Regions from separate parts of the Streptacidiphilus monticola genome, predicted to be linked through region 2. Evidence: predicted binding sites of a transcription regulator. Region 2 holds the regulator's gene; the other holds the start of a gene.
The links. The regulator HspR, encoded in region 2, represses chaperone genes until heat shock. The targets are predictions, from matches to a motif close to TTGAGNNNNNNNNNCTCAA.
Positions count from the first base shown of each region.

Region 1: the regulator HspR is predicted to act here: its motif matches at 4,321-4,339, upstream of lon (endopeptidase La).

Region 1 covers NZ_JBHSQJ010000137.1:38,713-53,556, reverse strand. The annotation lists gene ACFP3V_RS26980 (multifunctional oxoglutarate decarboxylase/oxoglutarate dehydrogenase thiamine pyrophosphate-binding subunit/dihydrolipoyllysine-residue succinyltransferase subunit) at 1-1,125, opposite strand, end outside; gene ACFP3V_RS26975 (sensor histidine kinase) at 1,332-2,471, opposite strand; gene ACFP3V_RS26970 (response regulator transcription factor) at 2,468-3,202, opposite strand; gene ACFP3V_RS26965 (spermidine synthase family protein) at 3,401-4,078, opposite strand; gene lon (endopeptidase La) at 4,362-6,812, shown strand; gene ACFP3V_RS26955 (FtsW/RodA/SpoVE family cell cycle protein) at 6,970-8,439, shown strand; gene ACFP3V_RS26950 (YncE family protein) at 8,471-9,682, opposite strand; gene ACFP3V_RS26945 (polysaccharide deacetylase family protein) at 9,682-10,440, opposite strand; gene ACFP3V_RS26940 (enoyl-CoA hydratase/isomerase family protein) at 10,503-11,240, shown strand; gene ACFP3V_RS26935 (ABC-2 transporter permease) at 11,377-12,426, shown strand; gene ACFP3V_RS26930 (hypothetical protein) at 12,589-12,804, opposite strand; gene ACFP3V_RS26925 (inorganic phosphate transporter) at 12,831-13,997, opposite strand; gene ACFP3V_RS26920 (C40 family peptidase) at 14,325-14,844, shown strand, end outside.
Region 2 covers NZ_JBHSQJ010000084.1:63,140-77,983, forward strand. The annotation lists gene ACFP3V_RS20900 (hypothetical protein) at 1-1,345, opposite strand, end outside; gene ACFP3V_RS20905 (phosphate ABC transporter substrate-binding protein PstS) at 1,342-3,057, opposite strand; gene pstA (phosphate ABC transporter permease PstA) at 3,057-4,382, opposite strand; gene pstC (phosphate ABC transporter permease subunit PstC) at 4,386-5,399, opposite strand; gene ACFP3V_RS20920 (Ig-like domain repeat protein) at 5,741-7,783, opposite strand; gene ACFP3V_RS20925 (hypothetical protein) at 8,069-8,602, opposite strand; gene ACFP3V_RS20930 (helix-turn-helix transcriptional regulator) at 8,779-9,780, opposite strand; gene ACFP3V_RS20935 (heat shock protein transcriptional repressor HspR) at 10,234-10,683, opposite strand; gene dnaJ (molecular chaperone DnaJ) at 10,688-11,848, opposite strand; gene grpE (nucleotide exchange factor GrpE) at 11,927-12,577, opposite strand; gene dnaK (molecular chaperone DnaK) at 12,574-14,418, opposite strand; gene ACFP3V_RS20955 ((Fe-S)-binding protein) at 14,676-14,844, shown strand, end outside.

The DNA.
Region 1 (14,844 bases), on a different contig from region 2:
GCGCAGGAACTCGCCGGACTGGGCGCCCTGGATGATCCGGTGGTCGTAGGTGGACGTCAGCGTCATCACCTTGGAGATGCCCATGCCGGCCAGGGCCTCCTCGGAGGTGCCCTGGAACTCGGCCGGGTACTCCATCGCGCCGACGCCGAGGATGGTGCCCTGACCCGGCATCAGCCGCGGCACGGAGTGGACGGTGCCGATACCGCCCGGGTTGGTGAGCGACGCGGTGACGCCGGAGAAGTCGTCCACCGTCAGCTTGTTGGTGCGGGCACGGCGGACGATGTCCTCGTAGGCCTGCCAGAAGCCGAAGAAGTCGAGAGTTTCGGCCTTCTTGATCGCGGCCACGACCAGCTGCCGGTCGCCGTTCGGCTTGGTCAGGTCGATCGCGAGGCCCAGGTTGATGTGGTCCGGCTTGACCAGGAAGGGCTTGCCGTCCTTCTCGGTGAAGCTGTGGTTCATCGCCGGCTGGGCCTTGAGCGCCTGCACCATGGCGTAGCCGATGATGTGGGTGAAGGACACCTTGCCGCCGCGGGCGCGCTTGAGGTGGTTGTTGATGACGATGCGGTTGTCGATCAGCAGCTTGGCCGGAACGGCGCGGACGCTGGTCGCGGTCGGCATCTCGAGCGAGGCGTCCATGTTCGTCACGATGCGGGCCGAGGGGCCCTTCAGAGCGACGAGTTCGGGTCCGGCGGGGGCCTCGGCAGGCGCGGTCACGGGCGTGCTGTCCTTCACGGAGACGGCCTCGGCCTGGTCGGCCGGGGTGGCTTGAGGGCGCGTGGTGGGCGCGGGCGGAGCGGCCGGCTTGGGGGTGAGCGGCGGCTCGACGGCGGGCGCCGCAGGGGCGGCCGCGGGGGCTGTCGCAGGGGCCGGTGCGGTGGCGGCGGGAGTCGCCGTGGCTACGGCGGCGGGTGCGGCGGCAGGCGGCGCGGTCTCGGTCGCCGCGACTCCGGCGGACGCACCCGACTTGTAGTCGGCGAAGAAGTCCCACCAGGCGCGATCCACGGAGTTCGGATCCTGGAGGTACTGCTGGTAGATCTCGTCGACGAGCCACTCGTTCGGACCGAACCCGGCGCCGGGTCCTTCCGTGGACGTCGAGCTGTTCGGGTTATGGGACTGTGGCGACACGGCGGCAACCGCCCTCTTCCGCTTCCTTGTGAATGGTGGACAGCGGAAAGCAAGGCTACGCCTGTCCAGGTCGTCCGCGCAGGTCCCGTCGGCCCGGCGTCGCCTAGATCACAGTTCCCCGCCCGACATTGGCCGGATCTCGACGTTAGAAACCGCGAATGATGGGGGATAACGAGAGGCCGTTCGGGACAGGATTTCCGGACAAACTAGGGCAGCAGCGAGGAAGCTTCGCGCTGCTGCGGGAAATGTCCCGATTCTGTACTGATCTGGCGGCCGACCATGCTCCGTCCGGGCAGCTCGACCCGGATCAGGGCGCCGGCGGCCGAGTCGGCGACGCCGATCGTCCCGCCGTGCAGCTCGACCGCCCAGCGGGCGATGGCCAGGCCGAGCCCGGTGCCGCCGTCCGATCCCGGGCCCTTGGCGGTGGGCGCGCTGCTGCCCCGGCCGAAGCGCTCGAAGACCTTGGCCCGGTCCTCCGGGCGGATGCCCGGCCCCTGGTCGGCGACCTCCAGCAGCAGCCCTCCGGGGCCCTCGCCCGCACGGGCGCGCACGGTCACCGTGCCGTCCTGCGGGCTGTGCCGGCAGGCGTTGTCGACCAGGTTCGCCACCACCTGGTGCAGCCGCTCGGGATCGGCGACGGCCTCGAGCGCTGACGGGACGTCAAGTCCGAGCCGCACGTCGGTGCGGCGGTTGCTGGCGCCGCCCGAGGTGGAGCCGTCCACGGTCAGGCCGCGCAGCACGCCCTCCAGGAACGGCAGCACCTGGAACCGGCGCAGCTCCAACGCGTCCGCGCCGTCGGCGAGTTTCGAGAGGTCCAGCAGGTGGGCGACCAGGCGGCCGAGCCGTTCGGTCTGCTCCAGCGCCGCCGACATGGTCTCCGGCTCCGGCTTCACCACGCCGTCGACGACGTTCTCCAGCACGCCCTGCAGGGCCGCGATGGGTGTGCGCAGTTCGTGCGAGACGTTGGCGATCAGCTCGCGGCGGCGGCGGTCGGCCTCCGCGAGGTCGTCGGCCATGGTGTTGAAGGCGACGGCCAGCTCCCCGACCTCGTCCGCGGAGCGCGTGGTGACCCGGCGGCTGTAGTCGCCCGCGGCCATCGCCCGGGCGGCCTCGGTCATCTCGCGCAGGCCGGCGGTGAGGCCGTGCGCGAGCAGTTGGGTGATCAGCAGCGAGGCGATCACCGAGAACACCAGGACCACCCGGATCTGGGTGGAGGAGTTCAGCGCCAGCAGCACCATCAGCGTCGAGATGATGACGGAGGCGATCACCAGCACGGTGAGCTTGGTCTTCACCGAGCGCAGCAGGCGCAGGCCCGAGCGCAGCCGGCTCGGTTGACGGGCCGTCATGGCGTGGGGGACTCCAGCGCGTAGCCGACGCCGTGGACGGTGCGGATCCAGTTCGCGCCGATCTTCCGGCGGAGCGCCTTGACGTGGGAGTCCACGGTGCGGGTGCCGGAGGCGTCGGTCCAATCCCAGACCTCGGCGAGCAGCTGCTCCCGGGTCAGCACCGCACGCGGCTGCTGGGCCAGGCAGGCCAGCAGGTCGAACTCGGTGGGGGTGAGGTGGACGTCCCCGCCGGAGACGCGGACCCGGCGCTGCACGTGGTCGATCTCCAACTCGCCCAGGCGCAGCGTGCCGCCGGCCGGGGTGCGGGCGGCCAGCTGCGCGCGCTCGACGCGGCGCAGCAGCACGTTGACCCGGGCGGCCAGCTCGCGCATGGAGAAGGGCTTGGTCATGTAGTCGTCCGCGCCGACGCCGAGGCCGACCAGCAGGTCCGTCTCGTCGTCACGGGCCGTCAGCATCAGCACCGGGACCGGGCGCTGGGCCTGGATCCGGCGGCAGACCTCCAGGCCGTCGAAGCCCGGCAGCATGATGTCGAGCACGACCAGGTCGGGCTGCCAGGTCTGGAAGCAGTCCACGGCGGTGGGGCCGTCGTGGGACACGGCGACCCGGAAGCCCTCCGCGCCGAGCCGGGCCGCGATGGACTCGGCGATCGTGGGTTCGTCCTCCACGACGAGGACTCTGCGCTGGCTTCCCACGCCATTCGCGCTCTGCTGCTGCACATCCGTCACGGTCACGCCACCGCCCCCAGGGCCTACGCGTCTACTGACTTCTCGGGTCTTCAGCTCTGAGCTCTTCAGCTCGGCCGTGCCCCCGCCCAAGCAAGCTGTCGCTCACCACGCAGCGTACGGACTGCGGTGGCCTCCTGGCAGGCAGTCCTGGGACAAACCAGCCTTCGGGGGGTCGGCATGGGCAGAGACCATACCCTCCGTAGCTCAGAGTCGCGAAGCCAGGTACACGACATCAGGTGCGCCGCGCTCGACCTTCACCGGAACTTCAACGACCCCGATCCGGGCGAATCGGGATCTAAGCCGCGCCTCGAAGGCGGGGGAGTGCGCAGCGCTCCAGACGGCGAGCACGCCCCCGGGGTTCAGTACGCGCTCCATACGGTCCAGACCCGCTTCGGAGTAGAGCCCGTCGTTCCCCTGTGTGACCGTCCAGTCGGGCCCGTTGTCGATGTCCAGGGCGAGCGCGTCGTAACGCTCCGTGGTCGAAGCAAGGTGGTCGAGCAGGTCGTCGTGGACGATCGTGGTGCGGGGATCGCGGTGCGCCCCCTCGGCGAAGCGGGCGAGTGGGGCGTCGCCCTCGGTGTGCCAGGCGATGACGGCCGCCTCCCGCTCGACGACGGAGATCCGCCCGGGGCGCGGGTCGGCGGCGGCCTGGGCGAGGGAGAAGCCGACGCCGAGCCCGCCGATCAGGAGGTGGGCGCCGTGCGCGCCGTCGCCGAGGGCGTCGAGCGCGGCGGTGACGAGGACGCGCTCCGACTGCCCGTCGGAGGTGTCCATCAGGAAGCAGCCGTTGGCGATGATCTCGAAGTCCGCGCCCCGGGCCCGCAGCGCGACCTCCCCGTACGGCCCCTCGCGCCGCTCCAGCAGTACCGGTGTCTCGTTCACGCCTCGCAATTGTGGCAGGAAGCCTGGGGGCGCAGCCCCCGGGGGCGCGAGGAACTGCGCGAGCAACAGACCGGGAGGTCCGTCCCCGCTGAACGGATCGGCGTACCCGAGTGGGTGGGTGGGCAGCGCGGTTCCTCCCCACCCTTCGGGCGGGAGGTGCCCCCAGCGCCCCTGGCGGGGGCCCGAAAGCGCGTCCGCTCAGGGCGAACGGGGGTTGGGGAACACCGGCGGACGCCAGAAGCTTTAGTGCCTATGACTCAACTCTTGTGACTAGGGAGAGATCATGGCTCTGGCTTCAGGCGCACTGACCCTGCCGGTACTGCCGCTCGACGACGACGCGGTGCTCCCTGGCATGGTCGTGCCGCTCGACCTGCAGGACGCGGAGGTCCGCGCCGCGGTCGAGGCCGCGCAGGCGGCGGTGCGCGAGAGTGGGGCCCGTGCTCCGGGCATCCGGACCGTCGCGAACGCGCGCAAGGCGCGCGTCCTGCTGGTCCCGCGCATCGACGGCTCCTACGGCGCCATCGGCGTCCTGGCCACCGTCGAGCAGGTGGGCCGGCTCGCGGACGGCGACCCCGCCGCCCTCGTCCGGGGCGTCCGCCGGGTCCGCATCGGCGCGGGCACGACCGGCCCCGGGGCGGCCCTGTGGGTCGAGGCGGAACCGGTCGAGGAGACCGAGCTGCCCAGCCCGCTCCCCGGGCAGGTCGCCGAGCTGGTCCGCGAGTTCAAGGCGCTGACCACCACGTGGCTGCAGAAGCGGAACGCCTGGCAGGTCGTCGACCGCGTCCAGCAGATCGAGGACGTCTCCGAACTCGCCGACAACATCGGCTACGCCCCCTTCCTGACGGCGGCTCAGAAGGTCGAGGTGCTGGAGGAGCTGGACCCGGTCACCCGCCTCAAGCACGCCCTCGAACTGCTCCGCGGGCACCTCGCCGAGCAGGACGTGCAGGAGACCATCCGCAAGGACGTCCAGGAGGGCATGGAGAAGCAGCAGAAGGAGTTCCTGCTGCGCCGTCAGCTGGAGGCCGTGAAGAAGGAGTTGGCGGAGCTCAACGGCGACCCGGCCGACGAGGAGGAGGACTACCGCGCCCGAGTCGAGGCCGCGGACCTGCCCGAGAAGGTGCGCGAGGCCGCCCTCAAGGAGGTCGACAAGCTGGAGCGCTCCTCCGACGCCTCGCCCGAGGGCAGCTGGATCCGCACCTGGCTGGACACCGTCCTCGAACTGCCGTGGAACGAGCGCACCGAGGACGCCTACGACATCGCCGGCGCCCGTGCCGTGCTGGACGCGGACCACTTCGGGCTGGACGACGTCAAGGAGCGCATCGTCGAGTACCTGGCCGTCCGCAAGCGCCGCGCCGAGCGGGGCCTGGGGCTGGTCGGCGGCCGCCGCGGCGGCGCGGTGCTGGCGCTGGTCGGTCCGCCCGGTGTGGGCAAGACCTCGCTGGGCGAGTCCGTGGCCCGCGCGATGGGCCGGACGTTCGTCCGCGTGGCGCTCGGCGGCGTGCGGGACGAGGCGGAGATCCGGGGCCACCGGCGCACATATGTCGGCGCGCTGCCCGGCCGCATCGTCCGGGCGATCAAGGAGGCGGGCAGCATGAACCCCGTCGTCCTGCTCGACGAGATCGACAAGGTCGGCTCCGACTACCGGGGCGACCCGGCGGCCGCGCTGCTGGAGGTCCTGGACCCGGCGCAGAACCACACCTTCCGGGACCACTACCTGGAGGTCGAGCTCGACCTGTCCGACGTCGTCTTCCTGGCCACGGCCAACGTGCTGGAGGCGATCCCGGAGCCGCTGCTCGACCGGATGGACCTGGTCCGGCTGGACGGGTACACCGAGGACGAGAAGGTCGTCATCGCCCGTGACCACCTGCTGCCCCGTCAGCTGGAGCGGGCGGGCATCGCGCCCGACGAGGTCGTCCTCGCCGAGGACGCGCTGCGCAAGCTGGCGGCCGAGTACACCCGCGAGGCGGGCGTCCGGACGCTGGAGCGCTTCGTCGCGCGCATCCTGCGCAAAATCGCGGCGCAGCAGGAGCTCGGGCAGACCGAGCTGCCCCGGACGGTGACGGCCGAGGACCTGCGCGGCCTGATCGGTCGGCCCCGGTTCACCCCGGAGCACGCGCAGGAGCCGGAGGAGCGGCGCACGGCCGTCCCCGGAGTGGCCACCGGCCTGGCGGTCACGGGAGCGGGCGGCGACGTGCTGTTCGTCGAGGCCTCGCTGGCCGACCCGGAGACGGGCGGCGCGGGCCTGCAGCTGACCGGCCAGCTGGGCGACGTGATGAAGGAGTCGGCGCAGATCGCGCTGTCCTTCCTGCGGTCGCACGGCGCGGAACTGGAGTTGCCGGTCACCGACCTGCGGGAGCGCGGGGTCCACCTGCACGTGCCCGCGGGCGCGGTGCCGAAGGACGGCCCCAGCGCGGGCGTCACGATGACGACGGCGCTGGCGTCCCTGCTGAGCGGGCGGAAGGTCCGCCCGGACGTGGCGATGACCGGTGAGGTCTCGCTGACCGGCCGGGTGCTGCCGATCGGCGGTGTGAAGCAGAAGCTGCTGGCCGCGGACCGGGCGGGGATCACGACGGTCCTCATCCCGTCCCGCAACGAGCCGGACCTGGACGACGTCCCCGCCGAGGTCCTGGAGCGGCTGACGGTCCACCCGGTGGCGGACGTCCGCCAGGTGCTGGAGCTGGCCCTGGAGCCTGCCGTGTCCCTGACGAAGGATCAGCCCGTGCGCGCGGCGTAAGTTGCCCGTTGCTCAGGGGCGCGGGGAACTGCGCGCGCAACCCCTACGTGGTAGAGGGCTGAGCGCGCGGTTCCCCGCGCCCCTGCCGTCCGCATGGTTGAGGTCTGCGAGAATGCGACGGTTCGAACGACGGCCAGAGATGGGTGGGGTGCGATACATGGGCGCACGCGGCACGCGGAGCGAGGTCGCGCCGCAGGCGAAGCGCAGGCGCAACACGGAGCTGGCGCTGGTCCTCTTCGCCGTGGCCATCTGCGGCTTCGCGGACGCCAGCGTCGAGCTCGCCCTGCACGACGGTGTTCTGCCCAGCGGGTTCCTGGTGCAGGTGCTCGGCCTCGGGGCACTCGCGCTGGTCGCGCACCTCGCGGTGCGCGTCTGGGCCACCTACGCCGACCCGTTGATCCTGCCGATCACCGTGCTGCTCACCGGGCTCGGGCTCACCCTGATCCACCGGCTCGACGACAGCTACCTCAAGCTCTACGGCCAGAAGGCCGCCGTCATGGCCTCCGGCCAGGTCATGTGGACGAGCATCGCGGTCCTCGTCTTCGTCGGGCTGATGTACGGGATCAAGCACCACCGGGTGCTGCAGCGCTACACCTACCTGCTGATGGCCGTCGGTCTGATCACCCTGATCGCGCCCGCCTTCTTCGGCGCCGACACCTACGGCGCGCGCCGCTGGATCCGGCTCGGGCCGCTGTCCTTCCAGCCGGGCGAGTTCACGAAGATCGTGATCGTGATCTTCTTCGCCAGCTACCTGATGGCCAACCGCGACGCCCTCGCGCTCGTCGGCCGGAAGGTCATGGGCATCAGCCTGCCCCGGGGGCGCAACCTCGGGCCGGTGCTGGTCATCTGGGCGGTGAGCCTGGTCGTCCTGGTCTTCGAGGCCGACCTCGGCACCTCGCTGATCTTCTTCGGCGCGTTCGTGATCATGCTGTACGTGGCCACCGAACGCACCGGATGGCTGCTCATCGGCGTCGCGATGGCTCTTGCCGGAGCCGCGGCGGCGGCGACCTTCGTCACCCGCGTCGGGTACCGCATCCAGAACTGGCTCGACCCGATGCACGCCTACGCCCTGGACGCGCACGGCAACCCGCCGACCGGCAGCTCACCGCAGCTGGCGCAGTCCCTCTTCTCCTTCGCCCACGGCGGCATGTTCGGCGTCGGCCTCGGCCAGGGGCAGTCCTGGCTGATCGGCTTCGCCAGCCGCAGCGACTGGATCCTGGCCACCGTCGGCGAGGAGCTGGGCAGCGCGGGCGTGATGGCCGTGCTGATGCTCTACCTGCTGCTGGCCGAGCGCAGCATGCGCTCGTCCATCAAGCTGCCCGACCCCTTCGGCAAGCTGCTGGCCTCCGGCCTCGCGGCCGGCCTGGTGCTCCAGGTCTTCGTCGTCGCGGGCGGCGTCATCGGCCTGATCCCGCAGACCGGCAAGGCCCTGCCGTTCCTCTCCCAGGGCGGTTCGTCCACCGTGGCCAACTGGCTGCTGGTGGCGCTGATGATCAAGCTCAGCGACAGTGCCGGGCGGGCGGAGCTGGAGCCCGCCCCGGACCCGGCGCAGACGCTGACCATCTCCCCCGAGGAGATCGCGGCGGCTCGCCTGGAGATGGAGGGCGGCGGTGCGGCCGCCTTCTGACTTCTGACGTGCCGTCATTCCGGCGCGGGCGTCAGCGGAAGACGCCCGTGTGCCCCAGGGAGTAGCGGCCCGGCTGCGGGTAGACGCACAGTCCGTGCGGGCCGTCGCCGACGGGGATGCGGGCGAGGAGTTTCCCGTCCGCCGTGGAGAGGGCGTACACCTCCGCGTTGTAGCGGCCGGACAGCCACAGCACCTTGCCGTCCGCCGAGACGCCGCCCATGTCCGGGCTGCCGCCGCCGGGGATGCGCCACTTGGCGACCAGCTTCCCGGTGGCGAAGTCGAGCACCGAGATGGAGCCCTCGCCGCGGTTGGAGATGTACAGGTACTTCGAGTCCCGGCTGACATACAGGCCGTGCGCGCCCGCTCCGGTCTTCAGGAGCTTGGGCACCGAGAAGGTGTCGCCGTCGAGCGTCCACACGCCGTTGGCCATCATGTCCGCGACGTACCAGGTCTTCCCGTCCGGGGAGAGCTTCACGTCCTGCGGCATGGAGCCGTTGAAGGGGATCTTCTGCTCGGCGACGACCTGCATCCTCTCCGTGTCCACCTTGAGCAGGTCCCCGGAGAACTCGCAGCTGACGATGAAGTACGTCCCGTCCGGTGAGAAGTCCGCGTGGTTCACCCCGGCGCACTGCGAGGGCACCGACTTGACCACCTTCATGGTGTGCGCGTCCCGGAAGACCAGCGCGTGGTCGTTCGAGGCCATCACGATCGCGTAGCGGCCGTTGGGCGTGAAGTACAGGTTGTACGGGTCGTGGACGGGCACCGGCTTCCCCGCCTTGCCGGTGGCGGGGTCGATCGGGGTGAGGCTGTTGCCCAGGTCGTTGTTGACCCACAGCGTCTTGAGGTCCCAGGACGGGACGACGTGCTGCGGCTCGTGGCCCACGCTGATCGTGCCGATCACCTTGTAGGTCGCCGGGTCGATCACCGTCACCGTGTCGGAGAGGGTGTTCGGCACGTACACCCGGGACGGGAACCCGCGGACGGCGGGGGAGAGTTGGCCGGGGCGGTCGGCGGCGTAGACGTCGGTCGGGGAGAGCGGGGCGGGCATGCCGGGCAGCCGGGCGTCCGTCGCCGGGTCCTGCTGCGTGGAGGCCGTGCCCGCCGGGCTGCTCGCGGGCGGGTTGACGGCGGCCTTCGCCGACGGCGGGTCCGCCGTGCAGGCGGCGGTCACCGGAAGCAGGGCGGCGAGGCCCAGGGCGGCCAGGAGAAGGCGGTTCTGTCGGCCCATCATCTGTCGGCGCATCAGCTCAGCAGCTCCGTGGTCGTGACGGCGCGCAGCCCGCGCTGCCGCAGGCCGTCGAGGACGGCGGGCAGCGCGGCGACGGTGCCCGCGTGCCCCAGGTGCAGACTGACCACCGAGCCTGCCCGCGCCCCGCCCAGCACGGTGCGGGTGACGGCCTCGGCGCCGGGGTCGGTCCAGTCGAGGGAGTCCAGGTCGTAGCTCAGGCAGTGCGTGTACCCCGCCCGGCGCGCCTCGGCGGCCACCGAGGGGGTGCAGTCCTGCGCCTGCGAGGGGCGGAACCAGCGGCCGATGCCGCCGGTGAGCTTCCGCAACTGGTCCGCGCAGGCGCGGATCTCCGCGTACTGGCGGTCGGGGGAGAGGGAGGACACGGCGACGTGGTGCTGGGTGTGGTTGCCCAGCTCGTGGCCGCCGTCCAGGATCCGCTTCGCCAGGGCCGGGTACTCCTGCAGCCAGGTCCCGACCGCCAGCACGGTGATTCGCGCGTCCGCCCGCTCGGCCTCCGCGAGCAGTGCGTCGGCCAGCCGGGGGTCGCCCTGGCCGTGGAAGGTGAGCGCCAGTTGCGGCCTGGTCCGCGGGCCGGAGCGGATCTCGAAGGGCAGGTCCGCCGCGACGGTGTCCCGGCTCGCCGTGGCGGGCGCGGAGGTTGACGGTGTGTCGGTAACCGGTGCGACGGCAGCACGGTGCGGCGACGCCGAGCACCCCGCGAGCAGGGCGCCGGCGCCGCCGAGCAGCAGGCGACGGCGGTCGAGGGGGCTCACCAGGCCGACTCTAGGCTTGGCCGCGAACTCCCGCGCGGGGAGAGGACCGGAGGGGTGTCGCAGTGCTCAGGACGAGTGTCGGCGCGGACGGCGTCGCGGAGCTGGTGATCGACCGGCCGGAGCGGCGCAACGCGCTGACCGGTGCGATGTGGGCCGAGCTGCCCAAGCTCCTCGCCGAGCTGGCGGGTCACGCGCGGGTGCTGGTGGTGCGCGGCCAGGGCGGGCACTTCTCCGCGGGCGCGGACATCGAGGAACTGCGCGAGGTCTACGCCGACCCGGACGCGGCGGCGGAGTACCACTCCGTCAACGTCCGTGCGGAGGAGGCGCTGGCCGCGTTCCCCCGGCCCACGCTGGCCGTCGTCCAGGGCGCGTGCGTGGGCGGCGGCTGCCAGCTGGCGGCGGCGTGCGACCTGCGGATCGCCGCGCCGGATGCCCGCTTCGGGGTGACGCCCGCGCGCATGGGCATCGTCTACCCGGCCTCCTCGACGCTGCGGCTGTCCCGGCTGCTCGGCCCGGCACGCGCCAAGTACCTGCTGTTCTCCGGTGAGCTGGTGACGGCAGCGCAGGCGTTGGCCTTCGGCCTGGTGGAGGAGGTGACGCCCGGGGCACCGGAGCGCGGCCGGGAGCTGGCCCGGACGCTGGCCCGCCGCTCGGGCCAGACCCAGGGCGCGGCCAAGGCCGTGATCGACGGCGGCGCGGACGCGGTCGGCCCTTGGCTCGCCCTCGCCCGCGAGGCCCCGCACGCCCGCGAGGGCCTGGCCGCCTTCCTGGAACGGCGCGAGCCGGAGTTCCCGCTCTGACCAGGGCCGGTGAGCGCGGCAGGCGTCACCCGGACGCGGGGGCGACCGGCGTGGCCCCGGTCGGCAGATCTGAGGGAATGTTATATTCCGTCCGTTTCATGCTATTTGTCGAACGACGTGCAGAAACGGATGGAAGATGGCCAGTGGGCTGACCGGAGCCAGGGGCCAGCGCGGGTTCAGGGCCGAGTTGCGGGATGCCGTCAGCGTGCGGGCCGGCCTGCTCGTCGTCGCGGTGCTGCTGCTGCAACTCGGGTTCATCGTCAGCTACGTGGGGGCACTGCACCACCCCACCCCGCACCGGGCCTCCATCGGCGTCGTCGGCCCCGCGGCGGTGCAGAGCCGGGCGGTCGCCGCGTTCAACGCCCTGCCGGGCCGTCCCCTGGACGCCAGGCCGGTCGCCAGTGAGACCGACGCGGTGCGGCAGATGAGGCAGCAAAAGCTGTACAGCGCGTTCGTGCCCGCGCTGACGGGCACTCAGGACCGGCTGCTGGTCGCCTCCGCGGCGAGCGCGTCGCTGGCCACGGCGATCGAGAAGATGGTGGCCGCAGTCGAGGCGCGGCAGGGCCGGACAGCGGCCGCGACGGATGTGGTGCCCGTCTCCTCCGGGGACCAGGGCGGGCTGACCTCGTTCTACCTCGCGGTCGGCTGGTGCGTGGGCGGCTACCTGGTGGCGTCGATCCTCGGCATCAGCGCGGGCGCCCGCCCCGCCAACCGCCAGCGGGCGGCGATCCGGCTGGGGACGCTGGCGCTCTACTCGATCGCGGCGGGCATCGGCGGCGCGATCGTCGTCGGCCCCATCCTCCACGCCCTGCCGGCGGGGGTGCTGGCCCTGTGGGGGGTCGGCGCCCTGCTGGTGTTCGCGGTGGGCGCGTTCACGATGGCGCTGCAGTGCTTCTTCGGGGTGGTCGGGATCGGGGTGGCCGTCCTGCTCTTCGTGATTCTCGGCAACCCCTCGGCAGGCGGGGTGTACGCGCCCCCGATGATGCCGCCGTTCTGGCGCGCGATCGGCCCCTGGCTCCCCAACGGCGCGGGGACTTCGCTGAACCGCTCCTACGCGTACTTCGAGGGCACCAAGGCCACGTTCCCGTGGCTGGTGCTCACCGTCTGGGCGGTGGTGGGAGTCGGGCTCACGCTGCTGGCCTCCTCGATGCGGAAGCCGCAACGGGAGGCGAACCCGGCCATGTGACGATCAGTTGCACCCCCCGGGGGCGCGAGGATCCCCCACCCTTCGGGCGGGAGGTGCCCCAGCGCGAGAACACACCACTCGGGGAGGTCCCGGCCTGCAGTCAGGGTCGGACCCCCCGAGCGGTGTGTTCTCGCGCAGTTCCTCGCGCCCCAGGAGGTGCGACTACTTGTGGGCGATCAGGTACAGGCCGTAGCCCACGGCCGCCGCGCACGCGGCGAAGCAGAGGTAGGCGGTGGCGGTCCAGGTCGCGTGCACCGCGGCCGCGCCGCCCTTCCGGCCGAGGGCGACGATGCCCAGCGAGAAGACGGCCACGACAGCCAGACTGATGGCGAGGCTCACGCCGAACGTGGAGGCCAGGGCGGCCCACTTGATGTCCATGAGGGTTCAGCTCTCCTGACGGTGGCTCAGGCCGCGACCGGGGCGGGCGGGGTGGTGGTGGGTGCCGGAGCGGCCGCCTCCACCGGGGCTGCGGTGGCGTCCAGGGTCTCCGCGGTGACCGGGGCCCGCCGGGAGACGACGTAGATCCAGGACGCGACGCCCGCGCCGATCAGTGCCAGCAGCACGACGCCCCAGGTGCCCTGGTCCGCCAGGAGCGCGCCCAGGCCGCCGACGACCGCCGCGGCGGGCAGGGTCAAGCCCCAGGCGTAGGCCATGCGGCGGGCCGTGGACCAGTGCACCTGGCCCGCCGGGGCGCCCTTGCCCGCGCCGACGATGCCGCCGGAGCAGACGTGGGTGGTGGACAGGCCGAAGCCCATCGTCGACGAGGTGAGGATGACGGTGGCCGCGGAGGTCTGCGCGGTGAAGCCCTGCGGCGCGGAGATGGTGGTGATCCCCTTGCCCATGGTCTGCACGATCCGCCAGCCGCCGATGTACGTGCCGGCCGCGATGGCCAGACCGGAGCTGAGGATGACCCAGAGCGGAGGGTTCGAGCCCGGGGCGACGGCGCCGGCGGTGACCAGGGTCAGCGTGATCACGCCCATGGTCTTCTGCGCGTCGTTGGTGCCGTGGGCGACCGAGACCAGCATGGCCGAGGCGATCTGGCCGATCTTGAAGCCCTTGGCGGAGGTCTTCTCGTCCGCGCGGCGGGTCAGCAGGAAGGCGAGCCGGGTGGCGCCCCAGGCGGCGATGCCGGCCACGATCGGGGAGGCGACCGCCGGAATGATGATCTTCGTCATCACCACGTCGAAGTGGACGCCCTTGGTGCCCACCGCCGCGATCGTCGCGCCGATCAGGCCGCCGTAGAGGGCGTGCGAGGAACTGGACGGGATGCCGCGCAGCCAGGTGACCAGGTTCCAGACGATCGCCCCGATGAGCGCGGCGAAGACGATGGACGGGCTCAGGCCCGCCTTCTCGTCGACGATGCCGCCGGAGATCGTCTTGGCCACTGCCACGGAAAGGAAGGCGCCGCCCAGGTTCAGCACGGCCGAGATGGCGACCGCGACCTTGGGACGGAGCGCACCGGTCGCGATGGAGGTGGCCATCGAGTTCGCGGTGTCGTGGAAGCCGTTCGTGAAGTCGAAAGCGAGCGCCGTGATGATGACGGCGGTCACCAGGAACGTGATGTGTTCCATGCCCTTGGGGCCTCAAACAATCGTCTCAGCGGAATCGTCGCTGGGGACCGTAGGCACCTTGAGTGAACGGAAGGTGAACTGACTGACGAATCACGGTGGACGGCAACTCCCAATCACAGCAAAGCGGACAGAGTCGGCCGAGACAGGGCAGTCCCCCCAAGGGTCGGTCCGCTTCACTCCCGCGACAGCTGAGGGATACGTCACATACACCGGATGATGATCCGATGAGAACCGGGCCGGAACGGGGCGGCCCCTCTCCCCATCGGCGATCGATCGTGGGAGGATCGCCCGGGCGCAGAACTGACGAGTAGTGAGGGGGCGGCAGGCGTGAGGCTCTTGGGGGGCGGAGACCGGACCGGGCTGCGGCCGTGGGTGCGCGGTGCTCTGCGCTGCGGGGTGCTGCTCGCCGCCGTCTCGCTCGGGGTGCTCCCGGCCGGGACCGCCGCGTGGGCCGCTCCCGGCACCGGCACCAGCGCCGCCGCGCTGACCAGTGCCGAGCAGACGCTCAAGCCGGTCCTCGACCAGCTGCACACGCTGTACCAGCAGGCCGAGCAGGAGACTCAGAAGTACGACGCCCTCGCGGCCCGGCTGACCCAGGCGCAGAGCAACGTCGCACAGCTCGACACCAAGCTCGCCGCGGCCCAGGCGCTGGTGGACACCGGGACCGAAGTGGCCGGCCAGCTCGCCGCCGCCCAGTACGCCGAGGGCCCCGAGGACCTGACCAAGCTGGGCGAGCTGCTCTTCGCCCACGATCCCCACCAGGCGCTGCACGCCGACGAGTTGCTCGCCCTGGCGTCCCACTCGCAGGCGGCCTACGTGCACCAGCTCGAGCTGGACCGGGCCGACC
Region 2 (14,844 bases):
CCAGGCCGGCGGGATTGTGCTGCGCCCAGGAGTACCCGGGCGCGACGGTGCCGCCACTGACCGCGCCCCAGGGCGAGTTGCGGTACGACTCGGTGAGCAGCTTGGCGACCAGACGCGGCGTCAGCTTCAGCTGCTGCACCAGCGTCCCCGCCCTCGCCTTCTCCTCCGGGGAGGCACCGGTGCTCGGCTGGCGCTCGATGTTGAAGCCGATGACCACGCCGGAGAGCGCCACCGGCGCGTACACCACGCTGTCGGCGGGTGCGGCGGTTCCTTCGTCCGCCCCCAGCGCCCGGCTGGTGAAGGCCAGTTCGGCCTGGCCGTTGCCGAGCTGGCCGCGGGCGTCCGCGTCACCGAGCTGCGTGTAGGAGTAGACGGTGCCGGTGTTGCACAGCTTCGCCTGCCAGCTCGTGATCGCTTCGGCGACCAGCTCGCTGCCGGTGGTCGCCTGCTCCTTCGCGCCGATGGCACAGGAGGTCTGCACCGGCTTGAAGTCCAGCTTCACCGCGACGCGGTTCTTCCAGTTGGTGGAGGAGACCGGCGATCCGGCGTTGACCAGGGTCTGGTCCTGGTACGGCTTGCCGTCCAGGTCCAGGTGCCCCTGCGGGACGATGACCAGCCAGCAGGAGCGGCCGGTGACCGTGCCGCCCTTCCTGATCGGGGCGCCGCAGCCGAGCTGCGGCGCCTCGTTGACGGTCTGGGTCTCGAAGATCTGCGTCCCGGTGCCGTCGGGGCTGGTCCGGGCGAAGTCCACCTCGTTGGTGGTGTTGTAGTTGTAGAGCTTGTTGTTCTGGGTGTTGCTGGAGATGACCTCGCCGTCCACGGACCGGAACGGCACCTCGCCGCCGAACATCATGCCCGCGCCGTAGGTGTCGTCCTGGCCGTAGTGGGACGGTGCGGCGCTGTAGGTGACCTGGCGGGTGTCGTCGTGGCCGTTGCCCGGCCAGGTGCCCCGGTTGGTGGTCGGCGAGGCGCCGAACTCGCACTGGGTGCGCGGCGGCCCGGGGTTCTCCTTGACGGTCCCGTCGTCGTCCCCCCAGCACTGCATGATCTGGACGAAGTCGGTGTCGAAGGCGGTCCCGGCGAAGCCGGTGCCCACGCCTCCGGTCCAACTCACGGTGATGGCCTGGTCGGTGAGCGACCTGGTCTGACTCACCGTGAACTTCATGGAAGCGAACTCGCCGCGTCCGGAGACCGTGACGGCGGAGTCCGTGGCGCCCGGGGACGCGGCGGCGGCGCCGGGGGCCGAGACGGCCACCAGCGCGGTGCTCGCCAGGGCTCCGGCCAGCGCGCCGACGGCCATCCGGGTGGCGATCCGGCGCAGGGCGCCGGGGCGACGGGCGGTCACTTGTCCTTCTCCTCATCGGACTTGGCGCCCACCAGCCGGGCGGTCAGCGCCGGGGCCAGGATCAGGGCGAGCAGGGTGACGGCCGCGAGCAGCATCAGCGTCTGCGTACCGGTCCAGCCGCCCGGGGCGTCCACCGCCACGGGCGAGGCCAGGACCGGTGTTCCGCCGCCGCTGGCACCGGAGTTGGCGCTGACCTGCTGGCCGGTGTCGGGATCCACCTTGCCGGTGCCGACGGTCGTGCCGGCGGCGCCGGTGGCCGAACCGCCGGCCCCGCCCGAGGTCCCCGCGGTGCCGCCGGTCCCGGTGGAGCCGGACCCGCCCGCGCTGCCGGCGCCGGCGGTCGCACCTCCCGCGGTGCCGCTGCCGCCGGTGCCGCTGCCGCCGGAGGAGGCGGAGCCGCCGCCGGTGCCGCTGCCGCCGGAACCGCTCCGGGCGCCGGGAGCGCCTCCGGTCGGAGTGGTGCACTGGGTGGACCCCTGCTTGTCGCAGGCGGCCGGCTGCGGGGCATCGGTGGCCAGCTTGTTGACGCCGCTGGCGGAGAAGGTCGGGTTGTTGCAGCCCTGGATGTTGATGTTCTGGGCCACCACGCCCGGGATCTTGCGGATCTGCTCGAAGCCCGCCTGGACCAGGTTGATCGGCAGCGGCGAGTACCCGAGGTTCGGCGCCTCCTGCTGCCCCTGGCACAGGAAGTAGTAGGAGAAGGCGCCCAGCGTCCGGCCCTTCGCGGTGGTGAAGGTCCCCTGAACCGCCAGCGGCAGGATCATGTAGGAGTAGCTGGACAGGATGTACGTCCGCGGGTCCCCGTCGCTGTACACGCCGTCGAGCTGCTGGGTGAGGTAGTCGGCCGAGCTCCGGTCGTTGTTGATCTGCGCCTTGAGCAGCGACACCGCCACGTTGTCCGGGGTGGGCTCGGTGTAGTAGCCGGCCCGATTGAGGATCTTGGCGACCGGGTAGTGCGCGTTGAGCGCGTAGGAGTAGTTGACGTAGCCGATCGCGCCCTCGCCGTAGCTCTGCGAGATGTAGCCGGCGACGCCCAGGTCGCCGGACTGGGCGATCATCCCGGTGGAGGTGGGGTAGTAGGAGGTCTCCCCGCAGGCGTTGGCCCGGCCGACCTTGGCGCAGTACGCCTGCCACAGCGCAGTCTGCTGCTTGGCCATCCACAGCGTGAACTGTGCGCTGGAGCCGGAGCCGTCGGAGCGGACCACCGGTACGACCTTCTCGTGCGGCAGTTGCAGACCGGGGTTGTCCGCCTTGATCGCCGGGTCGTCCCAGTAGGCGGCCGCACCGGTGAACACCTTGGTCAGCGCGGTCCCGGACAGGCGGAGGTCGGTGACCTGCCGTCCGCCGATGGTCAGGTGGTACATGAAGGCGGTACCGCCGGCCACGATCGGCATGTAGGCGTAGGTGCCGGCGGTGGGCTTCTCCGGGGCGGAGCCGTCGGTCGGGTTGGTCTGGAACGGGATGTCCGAGACGGCGAAGTCCTGCGTCCCGTTGAGGAACTGGTGCCGTCCGTCGGACGAGCCGGTGCCGGAGTAGTTGACCTGCATGCCGTACTGCTTGACGTCCCGGCGCCACTGGTCCACCGCGTTGTACGCCCAGGTGGAGCCGGCTCCGGAGACCGGTGTGTATCCGCCCGACGCGGAGGCGGGGGCGACGGCGAACCCTCCCAGCAGCAATGCCGGGAGCAGGACGCCCAGGATGCGACGGAACATCAGTTGGCCTCTGCGGTGGTCGGATCGGGCTCGGTACGGGTCGCCGGCTCGGCGGCGGTCGGTGCGGGTTCCCCGGTGGCCCGAGGGGTGGCCGGGTCGGCGGCCACGTCGGAGTCCCGGTGGGCGCGGGTGAACCGCTCCGCGTCCCGGCGGGAGGCGCGCGCGGCCCGGCGGAGCTGACGGGCGCTCAACTGGCCGGCACCGCGGCCCCCGAGGGCGCGCGCGGTGGCGAACAGCACCAGGACCAGGGCCATCAGCACGACGGCGGTGCCGAAGGCGCGGGAGACCATCGCCGGTTCCGGCGATTTGACGAAGGTGAACACCGCCAGCGGCAGCGACATCATCGGTCCGCTGGTCGGATCGGCGTTCAGCGCGGCGGTGGCGCCGGCCGTGAGCAGCACCGGCGAGGTCTCGCCGATGCCGCGCGCGGTGCCCAGGATGACGGCGGTGGCCAGACCCGAGCGGGAGGTCGGCAGGATGACGTGCCACACCGTGCGCCAGCGCGGCGCGCCGAGCGCCTCGGCGGCCTCGGTGAGGTTGCCCGGCACCAGGCGCAGCACCACGTCGGAGGCGCGGATGACGATCGGGAGCATCATCACGCTGATCGCCAGCCCCGCCGCCAGGCCGGACTTCTCGAAGTGCAGGATGAGGATCCAGGTGGCGTAGACGAACAGGCCCGCGACGATGGAGGGCAGCGCGGTCATCGCCTCGACGATGGTCCGCACGAAACGCGAGAAGCGGCCGCGCACCTGGCCGAGGTAGACGGCGCAGCAGATGCCGAGCGGGATGGTGACCGCCAGGGCGATCGCGATCTGCACCAGGGTGCCGACGACCGCGTGCTTGATGCCCCCGACCGTCAACGGGTCCAGCGGGCCCGCGTTCTGCATGTCCTGGCTGAAGAAGTTGAGGTGCGGCAGCGCGTGCCAGCCCTTGACCACGGTGAAGCCGATGACGAGCACCAGCGCGCCGAAGAGCAGCACGGCCGCCGAGCCGAGCACCACGGTGACCAGTCGGTCCCGGACCGCCGGGCCGGTCTCCTCGAGGGAGACCAGCAGCGCGTACACGGCCAGGAAGACCGCGTAGGCGACCACGACGAAGCCGATCGCGCCGGTGAACGGGGCGAGTTCACCGAAGAGCAGCGCGGCGGTGCTCAGCCCGGCGGCGGCCGCACCGGCCAGCGCGAGCCGGTCCTCGCGGCGCGCGCCGCCGAGCCGGCGACGCTCCTGGGGTTCCTCCGCGTCGGCCGGGTCCTCCGGACGCGGGACCACGGTGGTCCGCGGCCGCTCGTCCTCCGCGTCCACCGCCTTGTCCAGCAGAACGGTCATGGCTCAGCCCTCACTCTGCGCGCCCGAGCGGGACCGCGCGACGATCGAGGAAGCGGTGAAGTTGACCACCAGGGTCAGCAGGAACAGCGCCAGTCCGGCCGCCATCAGGGCGGACATGCCGAAGTCCGAGGAGTCGCCGTAGTGCAGGGCGATCAGCGAGGAGACCGAGTTGGAGCCGGTCTGCAGAACGTGGGGCTGGATCTGGAAGACCGGCGAGATGATCAGGTAGACCGCGATGGTCTCGCCGAGGGCCCGGCCCAGGCCCAGCATGGTGCCGCCGATGATCCCGCCGGTGCCGAAGGGCAGTACCACCGAGCGGATCATGCCCCAGCGGGTGGAGCCCAGCGCGTAGGCGCCCTCGCGCTCGCCGATCGGAGCCCGGGTGAAGACCTCGCGCATCACCGAGCACTGGATCGGCGCCACCATCATCGCCACGACGATGCCGGCGATGAACGAACTCGCCGTGTAGACGCTCTGACTCGCCAGCGGCTGCCCGGGCTCCGCCCCGTCGACATGGAAGAGGGGGATGAAGCCGAACCAGGTGGAGATCCACCGCGATAGCCCGATGACCTGTCCTTGCAGGAAGAAGAGACCCCACAGGCCGTAGACCACCGAGGGCACCGCCGCCATCAGGTCCACCAGCGCGATCAGCCAGCGGCGCAGCCGCGGCGGCGCGACCTCGGAGATGAACAGGGCCGTGCCGAGGGCCAGCGGCACCGAGACGCAGACGGCCACCGCCGCGATCAACAGGGTTCCGGTGAGCACGGCGGCGATGCCGAAGTTGTGGACGTCCGGCTGCCACTGCTCGGTGGTCAGGAACCGGAAGCCGGTGACCTTGAGCGCCTGCGTGGCGCGCAGCAGCAGGAACAGGCCGACGGCCGCCATGATGCCGAGCACGGCGACTCCGGAGCTGCGCAGCACGCCGCGGAACACGCGGTCGCCCCCGCCGACCAGGTGGGTCAGCTTGCGGGGGGCGTCCACGGGAAGCGGGACGGCGGAGCCTTCAGGGATGGTCAACGTCCCTTGGTTCCTTCCCTGACGAGTGTTCGAACGCAATCACCGCAGAGCGTGGGGGAGGCGAATTGCGGTTCGCCTCCGCCCACCCTGAACGGACGGTGAACTTCTTCGAGCTTTTGTGAAGGGCGGCGGGTCGCCGTGCCGACGGGCCGTCAGGCCAGCTGCCACACCGCGACCTTGACGACGACCCGCCGACAGGCGGTAGCAGCCTCCGCCACCGCCCGCCCGGCCGAGCCTGCGGGGTGCGGACCGTTCCCCGCACAGATCGCCGCGCGCGGAGGAGGCCGCCCCCGCGCAGGCTGGGGGCGGCCTCGATCAGTGGTCCGTCAAGTGCGCAGCGATCACACGGACTTGACGGTCACCCAGCGGCTGGTCGCGTTCAGCACGCTGTTGCCCGAGTAGGCGATGCGCAGCTTGTGCGTGCCCCTGCCCAGCCGGGCCACGGTCACGACCGCCTTGCCGCCCACGACCTTGGCGAAGCCGACGCGCTTGCGGCCGTCGTACACCGACACCCAGCCGCTGACGCTCGCGTGCGGCGAGGACAGGGCGACCGTGATCCGCGAGGTCCTGGTGTGGCCGACCCGGGTGGGGAAGGAGATCCGCTCCGCCGGGGTGGCCTTCACGATGGTGAAGCCGACCCGGGTGGTGGACGCCTGGTTCTGGGCGTCGCCCAGGTACTTCAGCGTGAAGGAGTGCCAGCCCGGCTGGTAGGCCGGGTTGAGGAAGTTGACGACCGCCACGCCCTTGACCAGGGTGCCGGAGCCCACCACCCGCGCACCGTCGAGCAGCTGCACCTGACCGGTCGGCACGGCCTGGCCCGCGGGGACGACCTTGGCCGTGATGCGCTCGTTGTAGCCGTAGGCGACGTTGGCCGGGCGGGAGTAGCTGATCGCGGTTGCCGCCTTGGCGGTGACCGCCACCTTGACCGTGGTCGCGTCCGCCGTGCCGACGATGTTCGCCGCCTGGACGGTCACCGTGTAGCTGCCGCTCGCCAGCCCGGACCAGGTGAGGGCGTTCTTTCCGGCCAGGATGTCCTTGTTGCTCAGCACGTTCCCGGAGGCGTCCTTGAGCGGCTTGCCGTCCGGACCCGTGACGGTGACCCAGTAGTCGCTGGGCGCGGTCGCGGAGCCGGCGGACCAGCTGACGCCGAGGCTTCCGTTGCCCGCCGAGGTGCTGACGTGGGCCGCGGCCGGGGTGGCGAGCTGCAGGGAGGAGTCCTCCAGACCGCCGGGCTTGGTGTGGCTGCTGGTCAGGTCGCCGTTGTAGGAGACGTTCTGGAAGCCGTACTTGGCGATGTCGGCCTGCGCCGCCGCGGAGTCCAGCAGCGCGACGTGGCTGCCCGAGGTGACGAAGTAGTCGTACAGGGACTGCTTGAAGAAGGCGCTCGCCGGGTTGATCTCCCGGGTGGCGACGACGTTGTAGACGTCGCGGCCGAAGGTGGAGTTGCTGTAGAAGGCCGGGACCGTCTGCCACACGCCCTGGGCGTCCTTGGTGGCGGCGAACTCGAAGTCCGTGCCGGAGGCGCCGGAGACGGTGCTGTCCAGGTCGATCTGACCGAGCGTCAGGCCCAGGGAGACGGCCTGCGAGGTCTGGTCGACGCCGGCCGAGACGTTGTTGAGCTGGGCGATCCAGGAGGCGGCCGAGAAGGGCGCGATGACGCCGTCGGCGACCTGGTCGTTGTTGCTCGCGTCCTTCGTGATCAGGGCGTTGCCGTGGTTCTCCTCGACGATCTGCTTCGCGTCGGTGATCCAGGTGACGTCCGACTCGGTCAGGCCGATCGCGGAGAGGAAGAACTTCCGGGTGCCCGAGCCGGCCTGCGGCAGGTACGGGGTGACCGGGTGGCCGTCGAGGGAGGTGATGGTGTGGTTGTAGATCCCCTGCAGCTGCGCCTTGGAGAGCTGCTGCAGCCAGGAGCCCTTGGCGACGTAGTCCACCGCGTCACGGGCGAAGGGGATGAAGGTGAGCGAGGTGCCCGAGGCGCCGGGACCGCCGGAGGAGCGGGCGAAGTCGACCTGCCCGCCGATCTTGACCGGGCTCGCGGCGGCGTTGCCGAACGCGGAGTCCGTCAGCGAGTCCGTCAGCGCCTTGCGGCCGTCACCGGACCCGTTCGGGCGGGCGAAGGCGACCCCGCCGGGCCGGGTGGTGATGGTGGCCGTCCCCGTCGCGTTCCAGGAGGCCAGGGCGGGACCGCCGGTGCGCTGCACGTCGGCGGCGAGGGCGTTGAGCACGTCCTGGGTGGTGTCGGACCCGACGCCGACCAGCTGGCCGGAGGCCGCGCCGGAGGCGGGATCGGCATGGGCGGTGCCGACCGAGACCAGGCTGCCCCCGGCGAGGGCGGCGGTGACGACCGCGGCCGCAAGGGCGGTGGAGCGCTTCGCGCGCATACGAGTCTCCTGCTCGCTTGATGGGTGTGAGCGAGACGAGCGGGAGACGGTGGAGCTGATGGAGACGACGTGCGAGTCACCCGCTGCGTGCCGGGAGACGATTGAAGGTGGGGCCGATGTGGTCGGCGCCTACACCGAATGAACACATCTCGAACGCCTGTCGGCCACTGGACCCAGTGTCATGACGGGGCGTCAGGGACACGGGCGGCCACCGGGCGCGGTTCGGCCGACTCGGCGGACTCGACCCGTTGCCCGACTCGGCGATTCAGGTCGCTTCGGGCCGGTTCAGGCCGACTCGGGGTAGCTGACCGAGAGGTCGGCCCAGTCGAGCGCGGTGACGACCGCGTGCCGCAGGGCCTCGGCGCTCCAGTGCGTGTCGAACTCCAGCGGCAGGACCGGGGAGACCTCTTCGAGGGTCTGGATGATCGGGGCGTGCGAGACGGCCTGGTCGACCAGCAGCACGACCGGCTTGCGCAGGGCGGTGGCCCAGCCCAGCTCCATGCCCACGCCGGCGGAGAGCGGGGAGCCGATGTACGCGAAAGCGAGGTCCGCGGACTGCATGGCGCGGAACGCGCTCGGCACGCGGGTGCCGGTGCCCATGCCCCGGGTGACCCACACGTCGTCATGGTGTGCGCTGAACACGCTGACGCCGGCGTCGAGAAGGGCCTCCCGCATGGCGGTCACCCGCCCACGCAGGGCGAGGCTGAACACGCCGTCGGCAGGTCCGGTGAGTCGGAGCGAGGGAGCCGCGAGGAACACGCGCAGGTTCCGTCGGGCATCGGCGGCGACAAGGTCGTGATCGGAAAGCAGCTCGCTCATGATCGACTCCACAGGGCAGTTGACCGCGTGACATCAAATCCCGTAGCTTCCCGGGTACTTGTATCCGCGCGGTCTTGAGATTTGGAGGATCAGGCTGCTGGCGCCAGCGGCCCTCGGGGGGATGACTCCATGGTGCAGGGGCGTACGGATGTGCGTCCACGGGCACTCAGTGACATCTAGTTGCCGCCCATCGACATCTTGCCCTCCATGCCCGTGGGTGCCGACCGCTCCAACCAGCCGAGCTGCGCCGCCTTGACTCCCGCCTCGAAGCGGCTGTCAGCGCCCAACTCGCGCATGATGGCGGCGATGTGACGCCGGCAGGTGCGCACGGACATGCCGAGCCGACGCGCGACGAGCTCGTCCTTCAGGCCTTGCGCCAGCAGTTGGACGATCGAGCGCTGCAGGTCGTCGGAAGCGTCCTGGTAGCCCGGCCCCTCCGGAACGAAAGGCGTTGCCGAACTCCAGAACTGGTCGAACAGGGCGCACAGGAATGCGACGAGGACGGGTTCGCGCACCATGACGGCCCCGGGAACCTGTCCCGGCACCTGCCACTTGGGAATGAAGACGACTTCCCGGTCGAAGATCAGCATGCGCTCGGCCAGCTGGTCGGCCGTGCGCACCTGGGCTCCGGCTTCCGTGATCGCCGACACGTAGGCCCGCACCCCGAGCAACGAGCGGGTGGTGTGCTGATAGAGGACACGCATACGAACGCCGCGATTGATCGCGGCAAGCTCCTGGGGCAGCACCTTCTTGAGAGCTTCCGGATCCCGCTGCCCGCCCGGCTGAACCGTCATCAACTCCTTCGTGCAGGTATTGACGGCCTGATTGATCAGAAGCTGGACGTCCTTCGGATCAGCGATCACCTCCAGTGCCCGACTCACCGCGACCGAGTCGCTGCCCTGCCTGCTGAGGTAGGCGGGGAGGAGTTGCAGAAGGCGCTCGCGGATCGTGTCGGCGGAATCCCGATAGCTGCGGATGGCCGCCTCAAGCGGTTCCACCAGACGGGCAGCGGCGAGATCCGGGCTGACCGCCAGGTAGCCGCCGACATGGGCCGAGGACGGCGTGAGCAGGTGGTGAGCCGCCAAATCCCGGATACATCGCTCGACTTCTGCTTCGGGCAAGGCCGTTTCTTTGGCAACATATGCGGCCTCAGCATTACCACTGCCGAGAATGGACATGTACACAGCTACTGCGGCGGACGAGAGGGCGGACGGCAGTTGCAGTTCGGGGTCCGAAGGTATGTCCATTTTTGCCCGAAATCCCCTCTGACCAGCAGATGCTGACCACTTGTTGCCACTGCGAATCGCTGGGTCCAGACGCCCCAACAGGTCATTGTGGTACAGGTCTGCCCAAGAAGACTCGTCGGTTTCGCACCTGAAAGGAGCGGTGACATGCGCAAGGTACACCGTCTCATCCGTATTGCGGCGCTTGCTGCACTCGTCGCGACGGGCCTCGTGTGCGTCGGCTCCGGTGCGGCCTCGGCAGCCACACCGGCACACGTGGTTTCACCGGCTGACACGACCTGGACCGCCTGAGCCTGTTCGCGGTCCCCGCAGCCCTGAGTTCAGAGCCCGCCCGCCCGCGCCTCCCGGCAGCACGCCGGACGGACTCGGGCGGGCTCTGAACGCGTGTCAGCCTTCCCGCTTCTTCGGGCGCCACACCACCAGCGCAGCGCTCTGCTGCACCTGCTGATAGGGCACCAGATCCCTCCGGTACGAGGCGTGCACGGCGGCGGCTGCCGCGTCCGCCGCGGCGGTGAGTTCGGCGACGCGGGCCTGGAGGGCGGCGACCTGGTTCTCGAGTTCGATGATGCGCTTGATGCCCGCCAGGTTGATCCCCTCCTCCTGGGAGAGGCGCTGCACCTCGCGCAGCTGCTCGATGTCCCGTGCCGAGTACCGACGGCCGCGGCCGGCCGTGCGGTCCGGGGAGACGAGCCCCAACCGGTCGTACTGGCGCAGGGTCTGCGGGTGCAGACCGCTCAGCTCCGCCGCGACCGAGATGACGTAGACGGGTGTGTGCTCCGTCAACTCGTAGGGCATCCGGGGCCCTCGGCCCTGGTTGCCGCCGTTGCCGCCGTCCATCGCCTCAGTCCTCCTCCGCCGCCTTGAACAAGGCCGCCCGCGGGTCGTCCGCCGCGGTCGCCTCGCGGTACTTCTCCAACAAGTCCTGTGCTTCCCCGGGCAGTTCCGAGGGAACCGCGACCTCCACGGTCACCAGCAGGTCGCCGCGCGTACCGTCCTTGCGGACGGCGCCCTTGCCGCGCGCCCGCATGGTGCGGCCGTTGGCCGTGCCCGGCGGGATCCGCAGAGTGACCGGCTGGCCGTTCAGCGTCGGAACGCGGATCTCGCCGCCCAGCGCCGCCTCCGGGAAGGAGACCGGGACCGTCACCGTCAGATTGTCGCCCTTCCGCCCGAACACGGGGTGGGGCTGCACATGCACGGTGACGTAGAGGTCGCCCGGCTGGCCGCCGCGCTCGCCCTGCGCGCCCTTGCCCTTGAGCCGGATCCGCTGGTCGTCGGAGACGCCCGCGGGGATGCGGACCTGCATGGTCCGCGCCGAGGTGGCGCGCCCGCTGCCGTGGCAGACCTCGCAGGGGTCGTCCACGATCAGGCCGCGGCCCTTGCAGTCCCGGCACGGCTCGGACAGCGCGAACGTGCCCTGGCCGCGCGAGACATGACCGGTGCCGACGCAGGTCGGGCAGACCCGGGGCGTCGTCCCCGCCTTGGCGCCGGTCCCGGCACAGGCCTTGCAGGCCGCCTGCGAGGTCATCCGGATCGGGACGGTCGCGCCCTCCACCGCCTCGACGAAGCTGAGGGTGACCTCTGACTCGACGTCAGCACCCCGCCGCGGCTGGGTGGTCGTCCGGCCGCCGCGGTTGAACAGGCCGCCGAAGACGTCGCCGATGCCGCCGCCGAAGCCCCCGCCGGAACCGGTCTGGGCGCCGCCGAAGAGGTCGCCCAGGTCGAAGCCGCCGAAGTTGCCGCCCGCACCGCCGCGGAAACCGCCGTTGGCGAAGAGGGCGCGGGCCTCGTCGTACTCCTTGCGCCGCTTGGGGTCGGCCAGGACGTCATTGGCCTCGGAGATCTCCTTGAAGCGCTCCTCGGCCGCCTTGTCGCCCTTGTTGGCGTCCGGGTGGAACTCCCGGGCCAGCTTGCGGTAGGCCTTCTTGATCTCCGCGGTGGAGGCGTCCTTCGGCACGCCGAGAACCTTGTAGTAGTCCTTCTCGACGAAGTCCTTGCCGCTCATCCAACCCTCCGTTCCGCTTCCCCGTGCCGGGGGCCGGCCGCGGCTGCCTCGAGCAGCTCGCGACCGGCCCCCGCCCGATCAGTCCTCGGCGTCAACGTCGTCCTTGTCGGACTCCTCCGCGGCCCCGGCACTCGAACCGCCCGGCTCCGGCTCCGCCACGGCGACGCGCGCCGGGCGGATGATCCGCTCGCCGATCTTGTAGCCCGGCTGCAGGATCTGCACGCACGTGGTCTCGTCCACGTCGGACGAGTAGCTGTGCATCAGCGCCTCGTGCAGCTGCGGGTCGAAGGGCTCGCCCTGCTTGCCGAACTGCTGCAGACCCAGCTTGGCGACGACCGTCTCCAGCGACTCGCCGACGGACTTGAATCCGCCCACCAGCTCGTCGTGGTCGCGGGCGCGGCCGATGTCGTCGAGCACCGGGAGCAGGTTCTCCAGGATCGCGGCGACCGCGATCTCCCGGACCGTCACCCGGTCGCGCTCGACGCGCTTGCGGTAGTTCTGGTACTCCGCCTGGAGCCGCTGCAGGTCGGCCGTGCGCTCGGCGAGCTGCTTGCGCAGCTCTGACGCCTCGTCAGCGCCCTTGCCGCCCTTGGCATCCGCCTTCTCCTCGGCGGCGGGGGCCTCCGCGGCCGCCTTGCCGGCGGCCTTGGAGTCGGACTTCTCGTCCCCGGCCTTGCCGGAAGCGGCGCGGGGCTCCTTGGCGTCGCCCTGCGTCTCCTCCGTCGTCACTGGGCACCGCCCTCGCGCTTCTCGTCGTCGACGATCTCGGCGTCCACCACGTCGTCGTCGGCGGCCTCGGCGTTCGGGGCACCGGCCCCGGCGGCCGCGGCACCCTCGCCGGCCTGGGCGTAGAGCGCCTGGCCGAGCTTCTGGGAGACCGTGGAGAGCTTCTCGGTGGCCTCGCGGATGGCCGCGGAGTCCTCGCCCTTCAGCTTCTCCTTGAGCTCGTCGACCGCGGCGGTGACCTCGGTCTTGATCTCGGCCGGAACCTTGTCCTCGTTGTCCTTGAGGAACTTCTCGGTCGTGTAGACGAGCTGCTCGCCGGTGTTGCGGGTCTCGGCGGCCTCGCGGCGGCGGTGGTCCTCCTCCGCGAACTGCTCGGCCTCGCGCATCATCCGCTCGATGTCCTCCTTGGGGAGGGCCGAGCCGCCGGTGACGGCCATGCGCTGCTCCTTGCCGGTACCGAGGTCCTTGGCGGAGACGTGCATGATGCCGTTGGCGTCGATGTCGAAGGTGACCTCGATCTGCGGAACGCCGCGCGGCGCCGGGGGCAGGCCGGTCAGCTCGAACATGCCGAGCTTCTTGTTGTAGGCCGCGATCTCGCGCTCGCCCTGGTAGACCTGGATCTGCACGGACGGCTGGTTGTCCTCGGCCGTGGTGAAGATCTCGGAGCGCTTGGTCGGGATCGTGGTGTTGCGCTCGATCAGCTTGGTCATGATGCCGCCCTTGGTCTCGATACCGAGGGACAGCGGGGTGACGTCCAGCAGCAGGACGTCCTTGACCTCGCCCTTGAGCACACCGGCCTGGAGGGACGCGCCGATGGCGACGACCTCGTCCGGGTTCACGCCCTTGTTGGGCTCCTTGCCGCCGGTCAGCTCGCGCACCAGCTCGGCCACGGCCGGCATCCGGGTCGAGCCGCCGACCAGGACCACGTGGTCGATCTCGGACAGCTGGATGCCGGCGTCCTTGATGACGTTGTGGAACGGGGTCTTGCAGCGCTCCAGCAGGTCCGCGGTCAGCTGCTGGAACTGCGAGCGCGTCAGCTTCTCGTCCAGGTGCAGCGGGCCCTCGGCGGAGGCGGTGATGTAGGGCAGGTTGATCGTGGTCTCGGTGGACGAGGAGAGCTCGATCTTCGCCTTCTCCGCGGCCTCGCGCAGACGCTGCAGCGCCATCTTGTCCTTGGACAGGTCGACGCCGTGGCCGTTCTGGAACTGCTTGACCAGGTGGTCGACGACGCGCTGGTCCCAGTCGTCACCACCGAGGTGGTTGTCGCCGTTGGTGGCCTTGACCTCGACCACGCCGTCGCCGATCTCCAGCAGCGACACGTCGAAGGTGCCGCCGCCGAGGTCGAAGACCAGGATGGTCTGGTCGTCCTTGTCCAGGCCGTAGGCCAGGGCGGCCGCGGTCGGCTCGTTGACGATGCGCAGGACGTTGAGGCCCGCGATCTCGCCGGCCTCCTTGGTGGCCTGGCGCTCGGAGTCGTTGAAGTACGCCGGGACGGTGATCACCGCGTCGGTGACCTTCTCGCCCAGGTACGCCTCGGCGTCCCGCTTGAGCTTCTGCAGGATGAAGGCGGAGATCTGCTGCGGCGTGAAGTCCTTGCCGTCGATGCCGACCTTCCAGTCGGTGCCCATGTGGCGCTTGACGGAGCGGATGGTCCGGTCGACGTTGGTGACAGCCTGACGCTTGGCCACCTCGCCGACGAGGACCTCGCCGTTCTTGGCGAAGGCGACGACGGACGGCGTGGTCCGGGCGCCCTCGGCGTTGGTGATGACGGTGGGCTCACCGCCTTCGAGGACGCTGACGACAGAGTTCGTCGTACCGAGGTCGATTCCGACCGCACGAGCCATCGTTGGAACCCTCCCAAGGGAATGGAGCCGGGAAGTTGAGCTGAACAGACTCAAGAGTGCCTGACGATCGTCATGGCGTCAACAGACTTGAGCGAGCACGGCTCAAGTTTCTGCCGAACAGGGGAAGCAGCACCCCGATGACCTATCTCACCCGCGCCCGGACTGGGTAAGCGGTACCCGACTGGATACCCTCAGTGGGAAAACAGATAAGTTACCCCTGAGTACGCGTTGCTCCGCTTGGCCTTCGAGGAGCCCCCATGCAACTGACCGCGATCATCGTGTCGCTGGTTCTCGCCGTGGTCGGCGTGGCGCTGTTCGCGCGCGCGATCGCGCAGATCTACGGCTTCGTGCGGCTGGGGCAGAAGCTGCCGGCCGGCGCGCGCAACGACAACTGGCAGCAGCGGACGCTGACCGTGGTCCGCGAGT